DNA from 3 places in the Paenarthrobacter sp. TYUT067 genome. Region 3 is predicted to be linked to each of the others. Evidence: predicted binding sites of a transcription regulator. Region 3 holds the regulator's gene; each other region holds the start of a gene.
The links. Region 3 encodes HrcA, which represses chaperone genes, less so after heat shock. Its sites were predicted from a motif close to TTNGCACTCGNNNNNNNCGAGTGCNAA; they were not measured.

Region 1: the regulator HrcA is predicted to act here: its motif matches at 2,705-2,731, upstream of groL (chaperonin GroEL).
Region 2: the regulator HrcA is predicted to act here: its motif matches at 3,147-3,173, upstream of groES (co-chaperone GroES).

The regions. Positions count from the first base shown of each region.
Region 1 covers NZ_JAMOIT010000016.1:111,824-119,282, forward strand. The annotation lists gene MOD31_RS15305 (ribonuclease HI family protein) at 1-684, opposite strand, end outside; gene groL (chaperonin GroEL) at 896-2,521, opposite strand; gene MOD31_RS15315 (cold-shock protein) at 2,819-3,022, opposite strand; gene MOD31_RS15320 (LytR C-terminal domain-containing protein) at 3,194-3,826, opposite strand; gene MOD31_RS15325 (DUF3263 domain-containing protein) at 3,876-4,211, opposite strand; gene MOD31_RS15330 (uracil-DNA glycosylase) at 4,322-5,089, shown strand; gene MOD31_RS15335 (siderophore-interacting protein) at 5,172-6,011, shown strand; gene MOD31_RS15340 (threonine/serine exporter ThrE family protein) at 6,106-7,459, opposite strand, start outside.
Region 2 covers NZ_JAMOIT010000005.1:226,776-234,234, forward strand. The annotation lists gene MOD31_RS06625 (GTP-binding protein) at 1-442, shown strand, start outside; gene ykgO (type B 50S ribosomal protein L36) at 472-594, shown strand; gene MOD31_RS06635 (shikimate 5-dehydrogenase) at 633-1,445, shown strand; gene MOD31_RS06640 (class I SAM-dependent methyltransferase) at 1,466-2,695, opposite strand; gene MOD31_RS06645 (hypothetical protein) at 2,763-3,122, shown strand; gene groES (co-chaperone GroES) at 3,314-3,610, shown strand; gene groL (chaperonin GroEL) at 3,695-5,308, shown strand; gene MOD31_RS06660 (response regulator transcription factor) at 5,483-7,117, shown strand; gene MOD31_RS06665 (NAD(P)/FAD-dependent oxidoreductase) at 7,268-7,459, shown strand, end outside.
Region 3 covers NZ_JAMOIT010000019.1:95,224-102,682, forward strand. The annotation lists gene hemW (radical SAM family heme chaperone HemW) at 1-625, shown strand, start outside; gene MOD31_RS17040 (DUF4870 domain-containing protein) at 678-1,091, opposite strand; gene MOD31_RS17045 (DUF3097 domain-containing protein) at 1,214-2,065, opposite strand; gene hrcA (heat-inducible transcriptional repressor HrcA) at 2,257-3,264, shown strand; gene dnaJ (molecular chaperone DnaJ) at 3,315-4,439, shown strand; gene MOD31_RS17060 (16S rRNA (uracil(1498)-N(3))-methyltransferase) at 4,442-5,215, shown strand; gene MOD31_RS17065 (GerMN domain-containing protein) at 5,243-6,115, opposite strand; gene MOD31_RS17070 (PhoH family protein) at 6,559-7,459, shown strand, end outside.

The DNA of each region.
Region 1 (7,459 bases), on a different contig from region 3:
GATGCCGGATTCGCCAAAGAGCGTCGGCTCAAAATGCGGTCGAAGGCTTCGGTCTGCCTTCGTGGCCGTGGAAGCAGCGCCCACAGCGGAGGCGCCGGCACCGGTGCTTGAAGAGACGGGCAGAGGAGCACTGTCTTGCATACGTGACTCAGCCTGCCGCTGCGACTCAGCCTGCTGCTGCGAGCCTTCCCGCTCTTGGCTCGGACCGCCCTCGTGGGCTCCAGGGAACCCAGGGCCTGCTCGGTGCGCAACGCCCTGCTGGTAGGCGGTAGCAACAGCGCGGGCGCGCTCGTCTGCTGCTTCATTGAGGGGGTGACCAGCATGGCCCTTGACCCATTCGAAGGAGTATTTACGGCCAACGATCACTTGGTCAATGTCCTTGAGAAGGTCCACATTCAGCACGGGCTTGCCGTCGGCCTTGCGCCAACCCTTCCGCTTCCATCCCGGCATCCACTTGGTGATGCAGTTAATGACGTATTGGCTGTCGCAAAGGATCAGCAGTTCTTCCTGCGGCACGTGGGCCGTGGACCGGAACAGGTCCAGGACGGCCATTAGTTCGCCCTGATTGTTGGTACCGTGCGGCCAACCCCCTGCTCGCCAACAGGAGTCATCAACATACCAGGCCCAACCGGCCGGCCCAGGATTACCGAGGGCAGACCCATCGGCGGCAGCAATAATCGTCATGGGGTTAATCCTGCCAGACCCCACCGACACTGAAACCGTGCTAGCACCCAACTAGGTCGCATCAGTGCGCGTTCTGAGCCCTCTAAACGCGCACTTATGCGACCTAGTTGGGCTGGGACCGCAAAACGGCGGCCCCCACCAAATGGTGAGGACCGCCGTCGTAATGCTATTCAGCGTGATGCCGGGTGCTGTATCGCTACAGCAGGGAGACTTAGAAGCCGCCCATGCCGCCCATGTCGTCGCCGCCGGGAGCCGGAGCGTTCTTCTCAGGCTTGTCAGCAACTACGGCCTCGGTGGTCAGGAAGAGACCAGCGATGGAAGCAGCGTTCTGGAGAGCCGAGCGGGTGACCTTTACGGGGTCGTTGACGCCGGCAGCCAGAAGGTCTTCGTACTCGCCCGTGGCAGCGTTCAGGCCGTGGCCGGAAGGCAGGCCGCGAACCTTGTCCACCACAACGCCCGGCTCAAGGCCAGCGTTGAAGGCGATCTGCTTCAGCGGTGCATCGATGGCAACCTTGACGATGTTGGCACCGGTTGCCTCGTCACCCTGGAGGGTGAGGTTGGCGAATGCCTTGGCACCAGCCTGGATGAGGGCTACGCCACCACCGGCAACGATGCCTTCTTCAACAGCAGCCTTTGCGTTGCGGACTGCGTCCTCAATGCGGTGCTTGCGTTCCTTGAGCTCAACTTCGGTTGCGGCACCGGCCTTGATGACTGCAACGCCGCCGGCCAGCTTGGCCAGGCGTTCCTGCAGCTTCTCGCGGTCGTAGTCGGAGTCGGAGTTCTCGATCTCGGCGCGGATCTGGGCCACGCGGCCTGCGATCTGATCGGCGTCGCCGGCACCTTCAACGATGGTGGTCTCGTCCTTGGTGACAACAACCTTGCGGGCGGTGCCGAGGAGTTCCAGGCCAGCGTTTTCGAGCTTGAGGCCAACTTCTTCGGAGATGACCTGGCCACCGGTGAGGATGGCGATATCGGCCAGCTGTGCCTTGCGGCGGTCACCGAAGCCCGGAGCCTTGACGGCAACGGACTTGAAGGTGCCACGGATCTTGTTGACGATCAGGGTGGCCAAGGCCTCGCCCTCGATGTCTTCGGCGATGATCAGCAGCGGCTTGTTGGACTGCATGACCTTCTCCAGAACCGTGACGAGTTCCTTCACGTTGGAGATCTTGGAGTTGACGATGAGGATGTACGGGTCTTCGAGGACCGTTTCCTGGCGCTCTGCGTCGGTGACGAAGTAAGCGGAGATGTAACCCTTGTCGAAGCGCATGCCTTCGGTGAGTTCGAGCTCCAGGCCGAAGGTGTTGGATTCCTCGACCGTGATGACGCCTTCCTTGCCCACCTTGTCCAGGGCTTCGGCGATGAGGCTGCCGATTTCCGGGTCGCCGGCGGAGATGGAAGCGGTAGCTGCGATCTCTTCCTTGGTCTCGATTTCCTTGGCGGAGGCGAGCAGTTCGCTGATGACTGCCTCAACAGCCTTCTCGATACCGCGCTTGAGGGACAGCGGGTCGGCGCCGGCGGCAACGTTGCGCAGGCCTTCCTTCACCAGTGCCTGGGCGAGGACGGTTGCAGTGGTAGTACCGTCGCCAGCGACGTCATCCGTCTTCTTGGCAACTTCCTTGACAAGTTCTGCACCGATCTTCTCGTAGGGGTCGTCCAGTTCGATCTCCTTGGCGATGGAAACGCCATCGTTGGTGATCGTGGGGGCGCCCCACTTCTTTTCGAGGACGACGTTGCGTCCACGCGGGCCGAGGGTGACCTTGACGGCGTCTGCGAGGATGTTCAGGCCCCGCTCGAGGCCGCGGCGTGCCTCTTCATCAAATGCAATGATCTTGGCCATAACGGCGGTAGTCCTTTCGGGACAGTCGTTAAGAAGGTACCTGTCAGATGGGGTGCCCGCGACGGACGGTCCATTGCTTGCGGCCTCTGTATGCCACGCGCTCCGGACCTCACCCCACCAAGGTGTTTCTTGATCCTCCGCAGATTCGACGCCTGCCCGCCGCCGGGATGAGCCGGGCCGGACTTAGCAGTCGAACCGTAGGAGTGCTAACTCAATAATTAGCACTCGACCGGTGAGAGTGCAAGCAGGGATGCCACTTCCCGCTACAAATGGGAGGGCTTTCAGCCGTGGGCTGACCTACGCGACGCGGACGCCTTCGGCCTGCGGACCCTTCTGGCCCTCCCCAAGTTCGAACTCAACACGCTGACCTTCTTCGAGGGCGCGGAAGCCATCCATCTGAATGGCCGACCAATGCACAAAGACGTCGTCGCCGGATTCATCCACAGTGATGAATCCGTAGCCTTTTTCGGCGTTGAACCATTTGACGGTTCCCAAAGCCATAATGCCCACACTTTCGCAGTAGCCAAGACCGGTTGCCGGGATCTCCGTACCGGAATCAATCCACTGTAACCACTGTCACCATCACCGCGCTGCCCCAAAGAGCGAAGGCACCGCTTTTGTTATTGAGGCTTAACCGAGTTGGGCCTTATCGCTTCCAGCCGGGCGTGATTCTTATTGGAAACCGGGGCCGGCCACAACCACCAGGGGTTGTTGAACCTCAGGCGTTTCCACAATGGTTTGAATGCCCAGCAAGGTTCCCAGGGCCTCAGCGTTCGCCTTTTGCTCCGGGGCGTTGTAGAAGATCACGGACGTCTGCTGCGGCAGTCCACCCCAGTTCCCCACCGTGCTCAACGCCCAACCATCACCCTGAACGAGGCCGGCCACACGCCCGGCCAAGCCGGCTGTTCCAGCGCCGTTGTACACAGCTACCGGAGTGGTCTTGTCCACAGGAGCCGAGGAGGGAGTCGCAGAAGGAGAATCCGACGGCGCCGGTTCGGTGCTGGCTTGACTGCCGGGATCGCCGGAGGCGGACGGCGCGCTGCTCGCTTCAGTGGGTGCAGCTGACGGTGCTGTTGAAGTCTGCTGGGGTGACGGCGTCGTGGCGTTTGATGCTGCGCCCGGTGATACCAGCCCAAGGTTGGGGAGGATCAGGAAGGCCACCAGTCCGAGCACCAAGGCCACTGCCCCAACGGTCAGGACCGGCCACAGGGTGGGGCGTGCGGTCTCTTGGGCGTCGCGGTGAACGCCTTGACGGGACGTGTTCTGCGGAACCCGGTCGAATTCGTCCTTGGCATATTTGGTCATGGTGAAGCGGTGTCCTTGCTGGTTGCTGCTGACTGATCAGCCTGGCGATTTACGCGTCGGACCCCAAGCGACGTGCAGTCCTCGCACGCTGGCGGGACGTACGTAGTCTACGCAGTCTCTTGACGAGCATGGGATCGTGGGCCAACGCGTCCTCGGTATCGATCAGCGCGTTCAGGATCTGATAATAGTGGGTGGCGGAGAGGTCGAACAGCTCGCGGATAGCCTGTTCTTTGGCCCCGGCGTACTTCCACCACTGCCGCTCCAGTGCCAGCATCTGCTGATCCCGTTCGCTCAACGGAGAGTCGCTGCGGGTCTCGGCTGCGAGGTCCTCGAGCGCGAAACCTGTGGCCTGCGACGCCATCGGTTCCGGTGCTGGTTCTGCCACGGCACACTCCTTCGACGCTTATTGGGGGGAAAATGTCCTACCCCCATGCTACGGGCGAATAACAAGGCTGTCATTCGCAGTGCGGGTGCCGCGCGGGAGACAATAGCGTGATGACTGGCGAGGATGCACTCTTTGATCTTGAACCTGCCGACTCGGCCGACCCGGGCTTCGCCGCGTTGTGTGAGGCGCCGCTCGAAGACCTGATGGCTCCCGACTGGGCCGACGCCTTGCGCCCTGTGGAAGGCCAACTCCGGGAGACCCTGAAGTACGTGGCCGGCCAATCCTCAAACGGCGCACAGGTTCTTCCTGCGGCCAAAAACCTGCTGCGGGCTTTCGGGCAACCGCTGGCCGATGTCAAAGTCTTGATTCTCGGCCAGGATCCCTACCCGACTCCCGGCCACGCCGTTGGACTTTCCTTCGCAGTGTCGCGGCAAACACGGCCCATCCCCCGAAGCCTGGTCAACATCTATCGCGAACTCCACGACGACCTCGGACTTCCACCGCGCGTCCACGGCGATCTCGGCGCCTGGACCGAGCAAGGCGTCCTGCTCCTGAACCGAGTCCTCAGCGTCGAAGCCGGGAACGCCGGTTCCCACCGCGGCAAAGGTTGGGAGGCCATTACGACGGCGGCGGTCACCGCCGTCGTAAACCGTACAGACGGCGATGGGCGGCAAAGTCCGCTGGTGGCGATCCTGTGGGGCAAGGACGCCGAGGGCGTGGTGCCGCTGCTGGGCGGGGCGCCGTCCATCGTGTCCGTCCATCCGAGTCCGCTGTCGGCCTCGAGGGGTTTCTTCGGCTCAAAGCCCTTTAGCCGGACCAACGATCTCCTGGTGGGTTTGGGCGCGGACCCCATCAACTGGGAACTTCCGGTTCTGTAGACTCACGGCTGCAACCTCCGGCAGCTGTAACCTTCGACTCATACCCAGCCGGTGCGCAGGTCATTAGCTTAGGCTTGCCTACATGACTGCACTCCCCGTCACTTCATCCGCTTCACGCAAGACTCGCCCGCAGGTGACCCTGACCGTCCTGCGCAACGAACGCCTGTCACCGCACATGGTTCGGATCGTTGCAGGCGGACCAGGATTCAGTGACTACGCGAACAACGAATACGTGGACCGATACGTCAAGATCGTCTTCCCCCAACCCGGCGTGGAGTACGAACTCCCGCTGGACTTGTGGGCCATCCGCGACACCATGCCCCGCGAGCAGTGGCCCCACACTCGTACGTACACCATCCGCTGGGTGGACTTGGAAGCTCAGGAACTGGCCATCGACTTTGTGGTCCACGGCGACGAAGGACTGGCTGGCCCCTGGGCTGCAGCGGCCAAGCCCGGCGATTCACTGACGTTCACAGGTCCGGGCGGTGCCTACAACCCCGCACCTGACGCCGACTGGTACCTGTTCGCCGGCGACGACGCCGCCATACCGGCCATTGCGGCCTGTGTTGAGGCCCTTGCTCCGGATGCCCGCGGCACCGTGTTCCTTGAAGTGGACAACGAGGCGGACATTCTTCCGATTTCCGCACCCGCAGGTGTGGAGTTGCACTGGCTGCTGCGCAAAGGGATTCAGGCGGGATCCAGCCACCTGCTCCTTGAAGCACTAAGAAACACCGAATGGCTGCCGGGACGAGTGGATGTCTTCGCTCACGGCGAGCGGGGCTACATGAAGGGTCTCCGCGAGATCTTCTTCGTGCAGCGCCGCTTGGAGCGTTCGCAGGTATCGCTCTCCGGGTATTGGGCGCAGGGTCGCGTGGAGGAAGTCTTCCAGGCAGAAAAGAAGCTCCCCGTCGGACAAATCTAGACTCAGGTCAAATCTAGACTCAGGACAGATCAAGCGTCACTTCTTAAAGCCGAACGGCGCCGCCTCATTGGGCAGCGCCGTTCGGCTTTTGTGGTTAGCGCCTGCGTACCCTGCGCCGTTCGTTGCTGGACAACCCCTTCGTGAGCGGTCTGGCCAAGTTGTCGCCCAGCACAATGCCCGCCGCCACTCCCAGCACTATGGCGCCGGCGTTGAGCATTCCACCCGCACCCAGAAGGATGTTGCCCCCCTCAACGGTGAGCGCGTACATGGAGCGGAAGATCGTCAGACCTGGCAGCAGGATCAGTGCAGCTGGAACAGCCACCACAAGCTGCGGTGCCCCGAGTTTGAGCGCCACTACACGGCCCAACAAGCCGATGGCCACGGCGGCGACCGCTGGTGACAAGCGGTCGCCAAGGCCGGCTTCGCCCACCCCCCACAAGACGAAGAAGCCCACTATGCCAACTGCCGCCGTCGGGAGTAACAGCCGCATTTGAGTCTGTTCGGTGACGCCGATGGCCACCACCGCGATGGCAATGAGCACTGCCTGGATCCACAGCGGATACGCGTCCGGGAAGGTTTGCGTGACGTCCAGGACGGCGCTGCCCATGAGCGTTCCCACCACCACGGCGACGCCGATACCTGCCACGATCGCACCGAATGTCAGTGCCGTGGAAAGAAAGCGGCCCGCCGCCGTTACCGGGAAGCCGTTGATCGCGTCTTGAACAGATGAGACAAGTCGACCCGTTGGCAGCAGCAGCAGGATTCCGCCGGCAACCACAATGGAAGGAGCAATGTCCACACCCGCCCACCGCAGCATCAGGGCAATAAAGGTAACCAGGAATGCGCACGCCATGGTGTTGAAGAAGTCCGCTGTGCGCCACCGTGCTAGCTGCCGGGAGAGCAGGCTGATCAGGATATTGGAGCAGAAGGCAACCACCGACGCGCCCAGTCCCCCACCCAGTACGCCAACAAATACCGCCGAGAAAATACCGAACGCTATGGTGACCATCCACCGGGGGAACGGTTTGGCGCTGCGGATGATCTCGTTCAACCTGCGCACGGCTTCGTCACGGCCTACTCCCCCTGCCACGATGTCCGTGACCAACTGATGCACCTGAGCCAGGCCAGCGTAGTTGTTGGTCCAGGAGCGCACTACACGCAGCAGCGTGATGGGAGTCTGGTCTTTGGGCGCATAGTTGATGGCCACCGACTGGTTGGTGATGTCCACTTCAACGTTCTTAAGGCCAAGAGCTGCTGTGACCGCAATCATGCTGGTCTCCACCTCAAGGGCACCTGCACCATAACGGAACATGACTTCGGCCAAATGCAGAGCGAAGTCGATGGTCTTGCGGGCCGAAGCGTCCACACCCACCACTTGAATGGTGGGGTTGGCGTAAGGACTTCCGGCCAACCGGTCCACGATGTTCATGGGTGCGGTGGGCGGGCTA
Region 2 (7,459 bases), on a different contig from region 3:
GGGTGGGTCCTACCGGACGGTGCTCCACAAAGTGGGTCGGCCGCTGCATCCGGGACGCTTCCGCGAAGCCCTGCCCCAACTGGCCGCCGGAACGCACTGGCTGCGAGGCCGCCTCTGGATCGCATCAGCGCCGAAAACAAGGATCGCCGTCCAAGGTATTGGGCCTAGGGTCTGGCTCGAAAGTACCGGGAAATGGCTGGCGGACTCGGCCGAACCTGGCCAGGCGCACCCCGGAAAGGCGGGTGCCGACGTCGACTCTGTCCTGGACTGGCATCCCAGCCGCGGCGACCGTGGAACTGTGCTGGCGATCACCGGCCTTTCGGAGGACATCGACGCCCGGGAATTTCGCGGGCTCCTGGACGGTTGCCAACTCACCCAAGCTGAAATGCAGCAGGATTTCGGCGTGTGGGACGACCCCCTGGAACTCAGCGACGCCCTTTAAAACAAACACCCAACCAAAGGAGAAACACCATGAAGGTCAGGAATTCGCTGCGTGCCCTCAAGAAGATCCCCGGCGCCCAGATTGTGCGCAGGCGCGGGCGTACCTTCGTCATCAACAAGAACAATCCGCGGATGAAGGCGCGGCAAGGCTAACCGCACGTCGGTGATAAAGGGGCGTGTTTAATGGGGGAATGCCAATCCTGAACAAAGACATGTCCCTGTGCATTTCGCTTGCGGCCCGGCCCAGCAATATCGGCACCCGGTTCCACAATTATTTGTACGATCTGCTCGGCCTGAACTTTGTCTACAAAGCATTCGCCCCTGCGGACATCACCCTTGCAGTGGCTGGCATCCGCGGCCTCCCGATCCGGGGCGCCGCGGTTTCCATGCCGTACAAGGAAGCCGTCATCCCGTTGGTTGACGTGATGGATCCGTCGGCCAAGGCCATTGATTCGGTGAACACCATCGTCAACGACAATGGCGTGCTGACTGCCTACAACACGGACTACATCGCCATTGCCCGGCTGCTAAAGGACCACCAGGTTCCCAGCAGCCACAGCGTGCTCCTCCGCGGTGCAGGCGGTATGGCCAAGGCCGTAGCCGCAGCACTTCGGGACGCCGGGTTCACCGCCGTCACCATCGTGGCCCGCAACGAGGACACCGGCCGTGCACTGGCAGATCTTTACGGCTTCGCCTGGCAGGATGACGTCAACGGCTCCACAGCTGATCTCATCATCAACGTCACGCCGTTGGGAATGGCAGGTGCGGACGAAACAGCGCAGTCCTTCGACGACGCCACGATTGCCGCGGCGCAAGTAGTGTTTGACGTCGTGGCTTTGCCGTCCGAGACGCCACTTATCAGTGCTGCCCGGAAAGCGGACAAGAAGGTGATCACAGGCGCTGAAGTTATTGCCATCCAAGCCGAGGAACAATTTGTCCTCTACACCGGCGTGCGCCCTAGCCCTGAGCAGGTCCGCGAAGCCTCGGAGTTTTCACGTCGCTGACTGCCGGGTGCCGCTGACTGCTAGCCCGTCACCGGTTCCACCACAACAGCCACTCTCTCCTCGCCGATCCTGGTGAGGACCAGGGTGGCTGTTTTCGTCCTAAGGGACTTATCCGGTTTGGCGGGCAGCAACTGCTTCCGGAGTTCCTCGGGAGTGACAGCCGTGCCGCGCTTTTTGATGTCCAGCACAGTGATTCCGTTGGCCTTGACCCAGGCCTTGAGGGCCTTGACGTTATAGGGCATCACCTCAAGAACCTTGTAGGCACGGGCGAAGGGAGTGTCGTGCAGCGCAGGCGCGCAGATGTAGGCAATGTGCTCGTCCACCAGGTGCCCGCCCAGCCGTTCGGCGACGTCGGCCACCAGTCCTGCGCGGATCACCGCACCATCGGGTTCGTAGAGGAAACCTTCTACAGGCCCGACGGCGGCTACCGGGCCGCCGTCGAAATCCGTGCCGCTGGTGATCTCAGCGGCGCCTTGGCCGCCAATCACCAGCGCGGCGCGACGCACGCCGGGGCGGGACACTGCGTTGAACCACAGGGTCACTTCGGTGACGTCGCCGCCTACCGAAACCCACTGGGCTTCGCAGCCTGAAGGCACGGACTCATGCGGGATGCCGGGACCCATCTTGACGCCGATGGCGCGGCCGGTAGCCGCCAGGCGTTCCACGAAGGACAACGGGGGAGAGAAGGCTTCAGGGTCCCAGATCCGTTTGGTTCCGGAGGTGGACGTGGTTCGCCGGGCGGGATCCAGCCATACGCCGTCCACCCCGTCCAATTCCACGGTTGTTGCGTCGGAGTGCACCACGGTGGCATGCGGGAAGGGCATGAGATTGATGGTGGCGCAGGCGGCGGTGGTTTCATCCATCTCAACCGCGGTCACGGAAATGTCCATTGACGCCATCGCCATGGAGTCGGCGCCAAGGCCGCAGCCCAGGTCTGCAACGTGCGAGATGCCGGCCTTCGCGAAGCGCTCGGCGTGACGGGCTGCGACGTTCAATCGCGTTGCCTGCTCCAAGCCGGCTTGGGTAAAGAGCATCTGCCGGGCAAACTCGCCGAACTTTGCCTCTGCGCGCGTCCGCAGCCTGGATTGCGTGAGGACCGCAGCTACCAGCTCCGGGGAGTGACCCGCTTTGCGGAGGTCTGCGTTGACGCTGAAGGAATCGGCCTCCCGATAGGGTCCCAGTGAGGCAAGAAGTTCCCATCCTTCAGTAGTCAGCAAGGGTGCGATCTGTTCCTGCGGTGCGTGAGGCATGGAATCAAGCCTAACGGCGCGGCGCTTGACAGCGTGACCGGCGAATCAGCCGGATAGGGTTGTTTTCATGGAAGACAACGCAGCACCGCACCCCTCCCTGACGAAGATTGCGCGCCCCGCCCTGATAGCGGGGGTCGTGATCGCGGTGGTCTGCATCGGCCTGCTGATCATTATCTTCGCGTTGGATTCCTTCAATGCGGCTACTTACTCGGTGGCCGGCAAGAGCGTCAATGACGCCACCGATGAAGCGCGGGGCATCCGCGAACTTTACAGCGGCGCCCGGACCGGTGGGATTATCACGCTGGTGATCTCCGGCATCGTGGCTATAGCCGCCGCCGTGGTGCTGTACCTGAACCGCGGCAATGCTCCGCTGGATGAGGATGACGACGGCGAAGACTACGATCTGGACGACCTGACGGGCAGGTAAGGGACGTTCACCCATGACGAAATGCTGGCACTCACCTTGACCGAGTGCTAACGCTTACATAGAGTCTTGTTAGCACTCTCCCCCGGAGGGTGCTAATCACGCCAAGCGTCTTCCGGCACCGCGACGACGGATGTACGCTCCGGCACCCTAGTTCTTAGTCCATGAATCAGCTCATGAAAAGGAGAGTCCGAGTGTCGGTCTCGATTAAGCCTCTTGAGGATCGTATTGTTGTTCGCCCGCTCGAAGCAGAGCAGACCACGGCTTCCGGCCTGGTCATTCCGGACTCCGCACAGGAGAAGCCGCAGGAAGGCGAAGTTGTTGCAATCGGCCCCGGCCGCTTCGATGACAACGGAAACCGCGTACCGGTTGACGTAGCTGTTGGCGACGTCGTCATCTACTCCAAGTACGGTGGAACCGAAGTCAAGACCGGCGGCAACGAGTACCTCGTTCTGTCCGCCCGCGACGTCCTTGCGATCGTCGTAAAGTAACTTCCCGGAGCCCCGCACCGCCGTCGAGTTGGAATGATTCCAGCCGCCAGCGGTGCGGGTTTTCTGTCTTGAAAGGACACAACCATGGCAAAGCAGCTTGCTTTTAACGATGCTGCCCGCCGGTCTCTTGAGGCCGGTATCGACAAGCTCGCCAACACTGTCAAGGTGACGCTTGGTCCGCGCGGCCGCAACGTCGTGCTGGACAAGAAGTGGGGCGCACCAACCATCACCAACGATGGCGTAACCATCGCCCGTGAAGTTGAGCTTGATGACCCCTACGAGAACCTTGGCGCACAGCTGGCCAAGGAAGTAGCCACCAAGACCAACGATGTTGCCGGCGACGGCACCACCACGGCCACCGTGCTGGCACAGGCCCTGGTCAAGGAAGGCCTGCGCAACGTGGCTGCCGGCGCCGCTCCGGGCGAGATCAAGCGCGGCATCGAGGTTTCCGTTGAAGCAGTAGCCGCCCGCCTCCTGGAGAATGCCCGCGAAGTCGAAGGCACCCAGGTTGCCAGCGTCGCAGCCATCTCCGCACAGAGCGACGAGGTTGGCGAACTGCTGGCCGAAGCGTTCGGCAAGGTTGGCAAGGATGGTGTCATCACCATTGAAGAATCCTCCACCACCCAGACCGAACTGGTCCTCACCGAGGGCATGCAGTTCGACAAGGGCTACCTGTCCCCGTACTTCGTCACCGACGCTGAGCGCCAGGAAGCCGTCCTCGAGGACGCCCTCATCCTGATCAACCAGGGCAAGATTTCCTCGCTGCAGGACTTCCTTCCGCTGCTGGAGAAGGCCCTGCAGGCAAACAAGCCGCTCTTCATCATTGCTGAAGACATTGAAGGCGAAGCCCTGTCCACGCTGATCGTCAACCGCATCCGCGGCACGCTCAACGTTGTTGCCGTCAAGGCTCCGGGCTTCGGCGACCGCCGCAAGGCCATGCTCCAGGACATCGCCACGCTGACGGGCGCCCAGGTTGTTTCCCCGGACCTTGGCCTGAGCCTGGACACCGTTGGCCTCGAGGTACTCGGTACCGCACGCCGCATCACAGTCACCAAGGACAACACCACCATTGTTGATGGTGCCGGTACGGCTGAGGACGTCGCTGACCGCGTTGCACAGCTGCGCGCCGAGCTTACCCGGACGGACTCCGACTGGGACAAGGAAAAGCTGCAGGAACGCCTGGCCAAGCTGGCCGGCGGCATCGGCGTGATTAAGGTTGGCGCAGCCACCGAGGTTGAGCTGAAGGAAAAGAAGCACCGCATCGAGGACGCTGTTTCCTCCACGCGTGCAGCCCTCGAAGAAGGCATCGTTTCCGGTGGCGGTTCCGCTCTCATCCACGCCCTCAAGGCACTGGACGAGTCCCCGGCCGTCAAGGCGCTGGAGGGTGACGCAGCAGCTGCTGTGGGCATCGTCCGCCGCGCCCTGGTCCAGCCGCTGCGCTGGATCGCCCAGAACGCTGGCTTCGACGGCTTCGTTGTTGTTGCCAAGGTTTCCGAGCTGGAAGCAAACCACGGCTTCAACGCCAAGTCCGGTGAGTACGAGGACCTGATCGCCGCTGGCGTGATCGACCCCGTGAAGGTCACCCGTTCGGCTCTCCGCAACGCCGCTTCCATCGCTGCCCTGGTTCTCACCACCGAGACCCTGGTTGCCGAAAAGCCGGCTGAGGAAGAAGACGCACACGCAGGCCACCAGCACTAACGGCCCTGTTTACCACAAGCCCCGGTCAAGATGACCGGGGCTTGTGGTGTTTCCGGAGGTGGTGTCTGGCCAGCGCGGCCAAGCTCTTGTGAGCGTACGACGGCGGCGGTAACCTGACGCTACTAGGGCGGCTTGGGTGCGTCATTCGGTCTGTTCCCGGTCGCAAGGTGAGCCATGACAGTTCCGGACACAGATTTGGATTTGGGACGCTCGGCCTTCCACGAGCGCCGTTGGCGCGATGCGCTTGAGTGCCTCACCCGCGCCGATTCAGAGGGCGGACTACCTCCGCAGGACATCGAATTGGCGGCATCTGTGGCGATGCTGCTTGGCTTGAATAGCCAAAGCATTGAGTACCTGACCCGGGCGCACGACGAATTCCTGACCATGGGAGACGCTGACAGCGCCGCGAGGTGTGCGGCCTGGCTTGTTATGTTCCTGATGGACATGGGAGAGCCGGCCCGTGGAAACGGGTGGTTGTCCCGTGCCAAGCACGTGCTGGAAGGTATGTCAGGTCCCTGTGCAGCCGAGGGATACCTCATGATTCCTGCGGCCCTCGGTTTGTTGCGCAGTGGAGCCCCGGCGGCTGGACAGGGTCTGTTCGCCAAAGCCTTGGAGCTGGGAACCTCCTTCCACGACAAAGACCTCCAGGCCTTGGGCCGGCTCGGTGTCGGCACCACCCGCGTTTCCCTCGGGCACGTGGAAGAAGGATTGCAGCTTTTGGATGAAGTGATGGTCTCTGTCACCTCAGGTGAGGTCTCGCCCATCCCCGCAGGGATCATCTACTGTGCAGTCTTGGGCAGTTGTCGTCTTTCCAACGATGTGCGCCGCGCCCACGAGTGGACTGCGGCCTTGGAGCGCTGGTGCGGGGATCGCCCGGACATGGTGATGTTCAGTGGACAATGCCAGGCTTACCGTGCCGAACTGTTGATACTTCACGGAGCGTGGGAAGAGGCCCTGTCGGTGGCGCGGGCCGCCGAAGGCAGGGTGCGGAAGGGCGACCCGGATGCCACGTTTGGATCCTGGTATCAACAGGGCGAAGTACTTCGCCTGCAAGGTTTCCTGGAGGAAGCGGGGAAAGCCTACGCCATAGCTGCCGGGACCGGATTCGAACCTGTTCCCGGCATCGCGCTGCTTGAGCTGGCCGAGCACAAAACGGCCCAGGCACAGGCCACCATGCGGCGGGCGATGGCAGGGGCCGACCCAGCCAATCGACGTCGCTTGCTGCCTGCCGTCGTCGAGGTTGAACTTGCCGCTGGCGACGCGGCTGCTGCCAGGCTCGCGCTGGACGAACTGTCCGAGCCTCTTCAGCAGGGCAGCCGTCCATTGGAGATGGCCCTGGTTGCCTATGCCGCTGCCCAGGTGCTGTTGGTCGAAGCCGAGCCCCAGGCCGCGCTTCGTGAGGCGAGAAGGGCGTGGCGGATCTGGTACAGCCTCGAAGCTCCCTATCAGGCCGCCCGGTGCAGGGTCCTTGCGGCGCGTGCGTGTGCCCTGTTGGGCGATCCCGATTCTGCCGCCATGGAGTTCGAGGCTGCCAAAGCCGAGTTGGAAGATCTTGGGGCGATGCCGGCAGTAGCAGAGGTCCTGGAACTCACCGGCGAGAAGAACAAAGGCAGCTCACCGCTGACTGACCGCGAGGTGGAAGTGCTCCGGCTGGTGGCCGGTGGGCACTCCAACCGAACCATCGCCCGGGAGCTTTACCTCAGTGAAAAGACAGTGGCCAGGCATGTGAGCAACATTCTTTCCAAACTCGCGGTGCCGTCCAGAGCGGCCGCGACCGGCTACGCCTTTGAGCACGGCCTGATTCGCTGAAAACCACTGCGAGTGGTCAGAAATACCCATCCCGCTGGAAATGAGTGGCTCACTTGACCGATGCGGACCCAGGCGCCGCGCTCATAGCGTGGCTCCTATCAGGTCACAGCAAAGATCAGTGATCCACTGCAAGCGAGATAGGAGACGATGATGTCCGTTCACCACAATCCAGAAGTTGACACCGTCATTGTGGGTGGCGGCCAGTCCGGGCTCGCGCTCGGGTACTGGTTGGCAAGGCAGGGCAGGAACTTCCTCATCCTGGACCAGCACCAGAGGCCAGGGGATGCTTGGCGTCAACGCTGGGACTCCTTGCGCCTCTTCACTCCGGCCAAGTATGACGGC
Region 3 (7,459 bases):
CATGGGTGACTGGCAGCTGTCACTCGAAACCGCTTTGTCGTACCAGCCGGACCACATCAGTGCCTACGCTCTGATCGTTGAGGATGGCACTAAGCTGGCCGCCCAGATACGCCGGGGCGAGGTGCCTGGGATTGATGACGACGACCACGCCTCCAAATACGAGCTTGCCGACAAAATGATCTCCGAAGCGGGCTTGCACTGGTACGAGGTCAGCAACTGGTCGCGGACGCCGGACCAGGCTTGCCGGCACAATCTTGCCTACTGGCGGGGAGATGACTGGTGGGGTATCGGTCCAGGCGCCCACTCCCACGTGGGGGGTGTCCGGTGGTGGAACGTCAAGCACCCCACGGCGTACGCCTCGAGGCTCGGGAGCGCTAGCTCTCCGGCTGCCGGGCGGGAAACCCTCGATGCCGATACCCGGGAAGTCGAACGCATTATGCTGGAGGCACGGCTCGGCACAGGGTTGTCCGTAGATGCCTTGGACGCGATCGGACGGCACGCGATGGCCGGGCTTATTGCCGACGAATTGGTGGACCCTGTTCAGGCGTTCAAGGGCCGTTTGGTCCTTACGCTGAAGGGTCGTCTCCTGGCTGACGCCGTAGTTCGAAGGATCCTGCCCGACTGACCCGCGGGCTCATGCCCGTCGGAGCAAGCAGTCCTGGACGAGCGGAGGTGAGCTACTTAATCCAGCGCAGGTTGACCTTGTAACGGTGAGGCTGCCCGTGGTTTACCCTGATGCCCGCCGAGACGGAGAAACACGTCAGGGCAACCCAGATCGCGGTGGCGATGACGGCGAAGATGTTGCCGACCACAGGAAGAAGGACCAAAATGTTGGCCAGAACTGCTGCGATGGTGGGAGGCAGCGTGAAGTTCAGCGCTTCTTTGGATTCCTGTGCGGTGAACGGTCCACGATCCCGGAAAATCAGGTAAATCAGAAGGGACGGCAGGCATCCCAGGATGCCGCCAAAGTGGGCCAGAGTAGCCCATTGCCTGTCCTCGCTGGCTGTCAACGGGAGTGCGTTGGCAGGCGCGCCATGGTACTGGGGCCGGCCTGCGGCGCTGCCCGGTTCTTCAGGAGCGTTATCTGCCACGTTGTCTTCCCTTTGCTTTAAAGATGCTGCGGTGTTGCTGTCCCAGAATACCGGCACCGACGCACTTGCCGGGACCAACGCCCCGTTGACACGGTAGTTGCTGATACCTGAAGGACTCCACCTCAAGGAACCGTCAAAAAATCGATGACTTCTTCCACCCGTCCCAAGAGCGATGGCTCAAGGTCGGCATAGGTGCGGACTGCGCCCAGAAGGCGTTGCCAGCCCAAGCCTATGTCCTCAGGGGTCTCATGGGGCCAGCCGAACGCGCTGAGGATTCCGGTCTTCCAATCGATCCCGCGGGGTACGGCGGGCCAGGCCTCAATGCCCAGGACCTTGGGCCTGATCGCCTGCCAGACATCCACGTAGGGGTGTCCAACAATGAGGACGTTTCCCGCAGCCCCCGGCACTGTCATGGCGTCGGCAGCGATGCGGGACTCTTTGGACCCGGGGACTAGATGATCTACGAGGATGCCAAGCCTGCGCCCTGAGCCGGGATTGAAATCGGCGATGGCGGACTTCAGATCATCAACGCCATGCAGTGGCTCCACCACGATGCCCTCCACCCGGAGGTCGTCTCCCCAAACTTTCTCGACGAGCTCGGCGTCGTGCTTTCCTTCCACCCAAATGCGGCTGGCCTTGGCTACCTGTGCCCGTTGCCCCTGCACCCTCACGGATCCTGAAGCCGTCCGGCCGGACGGAACGGCGGATGCAGCGGTGCGGGGGGCGGGAGGCATCAAGCGGATAGCCTGACCTTCAAGCAGGAAGCCAAAGCCCAGCTGGAACGATTTGGTCTTTCCACGCCGGTCTTCCAAGGAGACCACGTGCATTCCGCCCGACTTCTCAACGCGGGTTACTTCACCCACCCAGCCCGACTGCACGTCCTCGAGGACCATTCCCCGCTGCACGGCTACTTCCGGCAGCTTCTGTTTGGCCGGAGCGGACAGATCCTGCGGGCCCCAATTGTTCAAAGCCAAGGGATTCCTACCTTTGTGCTGGTTTACGGTGCGGGCCGAAGCCGCCCGCGGCAGGTTTCAATGCTAACAACGGGGTGGCTCATACTAGACTTGTTAGCACTTGGGCATGTTGAGTGCTAAGTGTGGAGGTCTGAGCGGGATCCCGCGTTGACCGGTCGGAAGAACCATGGCAGTCGTCAGGAGGTGGAGCATTGAGTGAGCCGCGCAAGCTCGAAGTGCTGCGTGCCATCGTTGAGGATTACGTGCATTCCAGGGAACCTGTCGGGTCCAAGGCCCTCGTGGAGCGGCATCATCTTGGCGTTTCCAGCGCTACCATCAGGAATGACATGGCGGTTTTGGAAGAGGAAGGCCTGATTGCGGCGCCTCACACCAGTGCCGGTCGAATCCCCACTGACAAGGGCTATCGCCTTTTCGTTGACCGCATTTCGCAGGTCAAACCGCTCTCAGCGGCCGAGCGCAGGGCCATCCATTCTTTGCTCGAGGGCCCCGATGATGTCGACGACATCTTGGAGCGCACCGTAAGGCTTCTGTCACAGCTGACCAACCAGGTGGCCGTTGTGCAGTACCCGCATTCGAACCGCGCGCTTGTTCGCCACGTGGAATTCGTCCTCTTGGCCCCTCAACAGGTCCTCGTGGTCCTAATTGCGGACACCGGCAGCGTGGGGCAGAAGGTCATCGACGCTGGGTCCGATGTGAGCAATGAGGCCCTGATGCTCCTGAGGTCCCGGTTCCTGGGCAACATTGCCGGCACACAGCTGGCGCTTTTGCCTCAAGTGCTTCCTTCTGTCGTTGCGCTGTGTCCGCCGGAACTGCGCAGTCTGGCGCAGACGTTGGCCCAGGGGCTTCAATCGTTGAGCGACACCAGCCGCGAAGAGCGCATCCTGATGGCTGGAACGGCAAACCTGGCCCGCTCCAACGTTGACTTCCCCCTGAGCATAGGCCCTGTGCTGGAGGCACTCGAGGAACAAGTTGTCATGCTCCGGTTGTTATCTGACATGGGGGATGATCCCCGCGGCGTTACCGTGAGCATTGGACGCGAGAATCCCTACGATGGCTTGGCGGAGGCCTCCGTCGTAGCTACGGGCTATGGCTCCGGTGCCAAGGTGGGGATTCTTGGTCCCACACGCATGGACTATCCCACCACCATGGCAGCAGTACGAGCCGTGGCCCGTTACCTTTCCCGCATTCTCGGCGGCTAAACACCGGTCCGAGGAAACATCCGTAGTACAACAAGGAAGAGATACCGACTTTGAGCAGCCACTATGACGTTTTGGGAGTCTCGCCGGAAGCCACCGGGGAAGAGATCAAAAAGGCGTACCGCAAGTTGGCGCGGAAACTGCACCCCGACGTAAACCCCGGTGAAGATGTCGCGGAACAGTTCAAGGCCGTGACCCACGCCTACGAGGTGTTGTCCGATCCCCAAAAGCGCCGGGTCTATGATGCCACGGGCAATGAAAACGGCACTGACAACGGTTTCGGTGGCGGCTACGCCGGCCAGGGTTTTGCCTTCCAGGACATCTTCGACACCTTCTTTGGTGGCGGCGGTCAGGGCGGACCGGCCTCCCGGGTCCGGCGGGGCCAGGACGCGCTCATCAGCGTCCGCATCGATTTGAAGGACGCCGTCTTCGGCGTCAACAAGAAGCTTGAAGTGGATACCGCCGTGATCTGCCCCACGTGCGATGGCAGTTGCTGCCGCCCGGGCACCCACCCGGAACGCTGCGACATCTGCGGTGGCAGCGGCCAGGTCCAACGGGCAGTCCGTTCCATCCTGGGCCAGGTCATGACTGCCGCCCCTTGCGGTTCGTGTGAAGGCTTCGGCACAGTCATTAAGGACCCCTGCAACGAGTGCAATGGACAGGGCCGCATCCGCAGTCGTCGTTCCCTCACCATCAAGGTTCCGGCCGGTGTCGCCACTGGTACACGCATCCAGCTGTCCGGGCAGGGTGAAGCGGGCCCCGCTGGAGGCCCCGCCGGCGATCTCTATGTGGAGATCCGGGTCAACAACGACTCCATGTTCATGCGTGAAGGCGACGACCTCCACGCAACACTAAGTGTGCCCATGACCGCTGCGGCACTTGGCACCGAACTGCAGCTGGACACCTTCGACGGCGCGCAGGACATCGACGTCAAGGCCGGTACCCAATCCGGCGAAGTCATTACCCTGCGCGGCTTGGGTGTTACGCACCTCCGGGGTTACGGACGCGGCGACCTCAAGGTGCACTTGCACGTGGAGACCCCGACCAAGCTCGACCCCGCCCAGGAGGAACTCCTGCAGCAGCTCGCCAAGCTGCGCGGCGAGCAGTTTACCGAGGGAAAGCTGGTGGCAAGCGGCGGAATGTTCGCGAAGCTTCGGGACAAGCTCGGTAACCTGTAGCGGTGAGCAATCCGGTTTTCTTTACACCGGCGGGAAGCCTTAACCAGCTGATCCCCGGGTCCACATTTGTGTTGGAAGGTGCTGAGGCGCGCCATGCCGTCACCGTCAAGCGACTGGCCGTGGGTGAGCCCGTGGACATAGCCGACGGTTCGGGCATGCGGTTGACTGGCGCCGTGGTTGACGCCGGTTCCAGCACCCTCACAGTGAAGGCATCCGAGGTAGTCCTCGAGGACCAGCCGGCGGTCCGGCTGGTGCTGGTTCAGGCACTTGCCAAGGGCGATCGGGACGAACTCGCCATCGAGACTGCCACGGAACTCGGAATAGACGCCGTCATTCCGTGGCAGTCCGAGCGGGCGATCGTGCGTTGGAAAGGCGAACGGGCCGCCAAGGCGCACGCGAAGTGGCAGTCCGTGGTCACGGCGGCAGCCAAGCAGGCGCGGCGTGCTTGGATTCCTGAGGTACGGTCCATGATGGACACTGCCGCTTTGGCGAAGGCCGTCGCGGCCGCTGATGTGGCCATCATCCTGCATGAAGACGCCAAGAACCCCCTGCGGACCGTCCTTGAAGAGTCGGTTGCGGTCCGGACTGGAGATGATGGGATCCCTCGCGAGGTCCTCTTGATTGTCGGACCGGAGGGTGGCATCTCACCAAGAGAGGTAACGCGGCTCAGTGACGCCGGTGCCGTCACGGCACTTCTGGGTCACCACGTGTTGAGGTCCTCGACGGCGGGACCCGCCGCCGTCGTTCTTGCAAGTGACGTCCTGGGCCGCTGGTAGCCGCCCCGCAGCTCGTCGAACCCGCAGCTAACCGACGTTGAACAGGCGGGTGTCGGTGCTCGTTTCGATGGTTGCGCCGGCCTCATCCACTTGTGAAACCCGCAGCTCATATTTGCCGGCCTTCAGTGTGGCACTGAAGGTGAAGGCTCCGTATTGACCAGGCGCACCGGTTGCTTGCGTTCTCCCGGTGAGCAGGCTGCTCTTTTCGCCCTTGCCATTCTCCTGCAGAATCTGCCAGCTGACCGGCTTTGAACTGTCGGTGCTGCGGCCATTGAACTTGACTACACCGGCAGGCAGAGTTGTTTCCTCTTGCGGATCGATGATCCACAGAGGTGCCACCAAGGATGCGTTCCGTTCCATGGGTTGGCCGAGCTTTACCTGCCCAAACGCCATGTAGTCCGTGTGTCCGTCAACCAGGATGACAACCTGGATCTGCTGGCCGGAGTTGATGAGCCCCGAGGACGAGGCTGCCGCCGTCGCCGTGTAGACCAATTGCTGGACAGCGCGCTGCGCCATTCCGGCGTCGAGGTTTGAGTTGAAGGCATCCCGCGAAATATCAACGGTGATGACGTTCTTGCCGGAGATGGAGGTGGCCAGGCTTTCGGGGGCCTGCCAGGGGGTGAAGAAGTCGTGGTCCAGGGGTTTTTCGGACATCATGATCCGGAGTGCGGTGGTCACGGGGTTTCCGTCGCTGGAGATATCCCTGAACTCACGGTAGAGATAAACCTGTTCCTTGCTGCGTCCAATCCAGTAAACCGGGATCTTCGTGGAAGCCTGCGTAGTTTCCAGCGGTGCCTGGCTGGCTGGCGCGTCGTTAACGCTGACGGATGGCGAACTCGTGCCGGTTTGGGAATCGCCGCCGTTGGCTATGCAACCAGTGAGCAACAGGACAGCAAGCATCGCCGGCACAGCGATAACGGATCTTGTCCGTCTGCGCGCGCCATCTCCAATGCTTCCTGGCTCCGAAATGGGTGTCCTGCCTAACCTTGTGTCTCATGGCGGCCCCAGCCGCCGATTCCCAGCCAACGGAGCCGGGCCGCAGGATGCTTGGATGCCACCCGCTATGCCAGCTTGGCACATCGTCGACGGCGGTCGGCCGGGATTGCGCGGATCAGCGCCAACTGAAACATGATTGATACCCGCTTGATGCCGAGTTGAGACAAAATGTACGCCATGACGGCAGGCGCCGGATGATGCCGGTGGTTTCGGTTCATCGCAGGCCGGGCTGGCGTAGGATTGAAGACATTCCGGCATCCGGACGTGCCCCATACAGCGGCCACGAATGCCGAATCGATGGCAGGTAACACGACCAACCGGAGGAGAAAAGGCCTAAGGCCAACACTATGAGTGAATCTTTGAACGGGCGCCTTAGGACCGGAAACGGCAACCAGCCGCCCACCGAGTTCCCGCACACACTACCGGGTACGCGCACGGAAGTTGTCACGTTCGACAACTCCGACCAGATGGTTCACTCGTTGGGCAGCCACGACGAAGCCTTGCGGTACATCGAGGAACAGTTCCAGGACGTCAATTTCCATGTCCGTGGCAACGAGCTCTCCATGACAGGCCCTTCCACCGTCATTCCACGCGTTATGCGTCTGTTGGAGGAAGTCCGTGGGCTCGTGGCGAAGGGGACCGTGGTGACTCCGGACATCCTTCAGCAGCTCGTGTCCCTTCTGAGGGCCCAGTCCGTGCAGAATCCTGCCGATGTGCTGACCCACAACATCCTCTCAAGCCGCGGTAAGACTATCCGGCCCAAGACGCTGAATCAGAAGAATTACGTTGACGCCATTGATGAGAACACCGTCATCTTTGGAATCGGCCCGGCAGGTACCGGCAAGACCTATCTTGCAATGGCCAAAGCGGTGCAAGCCTTGCAAACGAAGGAAGTCAGCCGGATCATCCTGACCCGGCCAGCCGTGGAAGCGGGGGAGCGGCTGGGCTTCCTCCCCGGCACGCTGAGCGACAAGATCGACCCCTATCTTCGCCCACTATATGACGCCTTGCACGACATGATGGATCCCGAGTCCATTCCCCGCCTGATGGCTGCAGGAACCATCGAGGTAGCCCCGTTGGCCTATATGCGCGGACGCACGCTGAACGACGCCTTCATCATCCTGGACGAAGCCCAAAACACCACACCGGAGCAGATGAAGATGTTCCTTACACGTCTGGGTTTCGGTTCAAAAATGGTGGTTACCGGTGATGTCACGCAGATCGACCTGCCGTCCGGATCGACGTCCG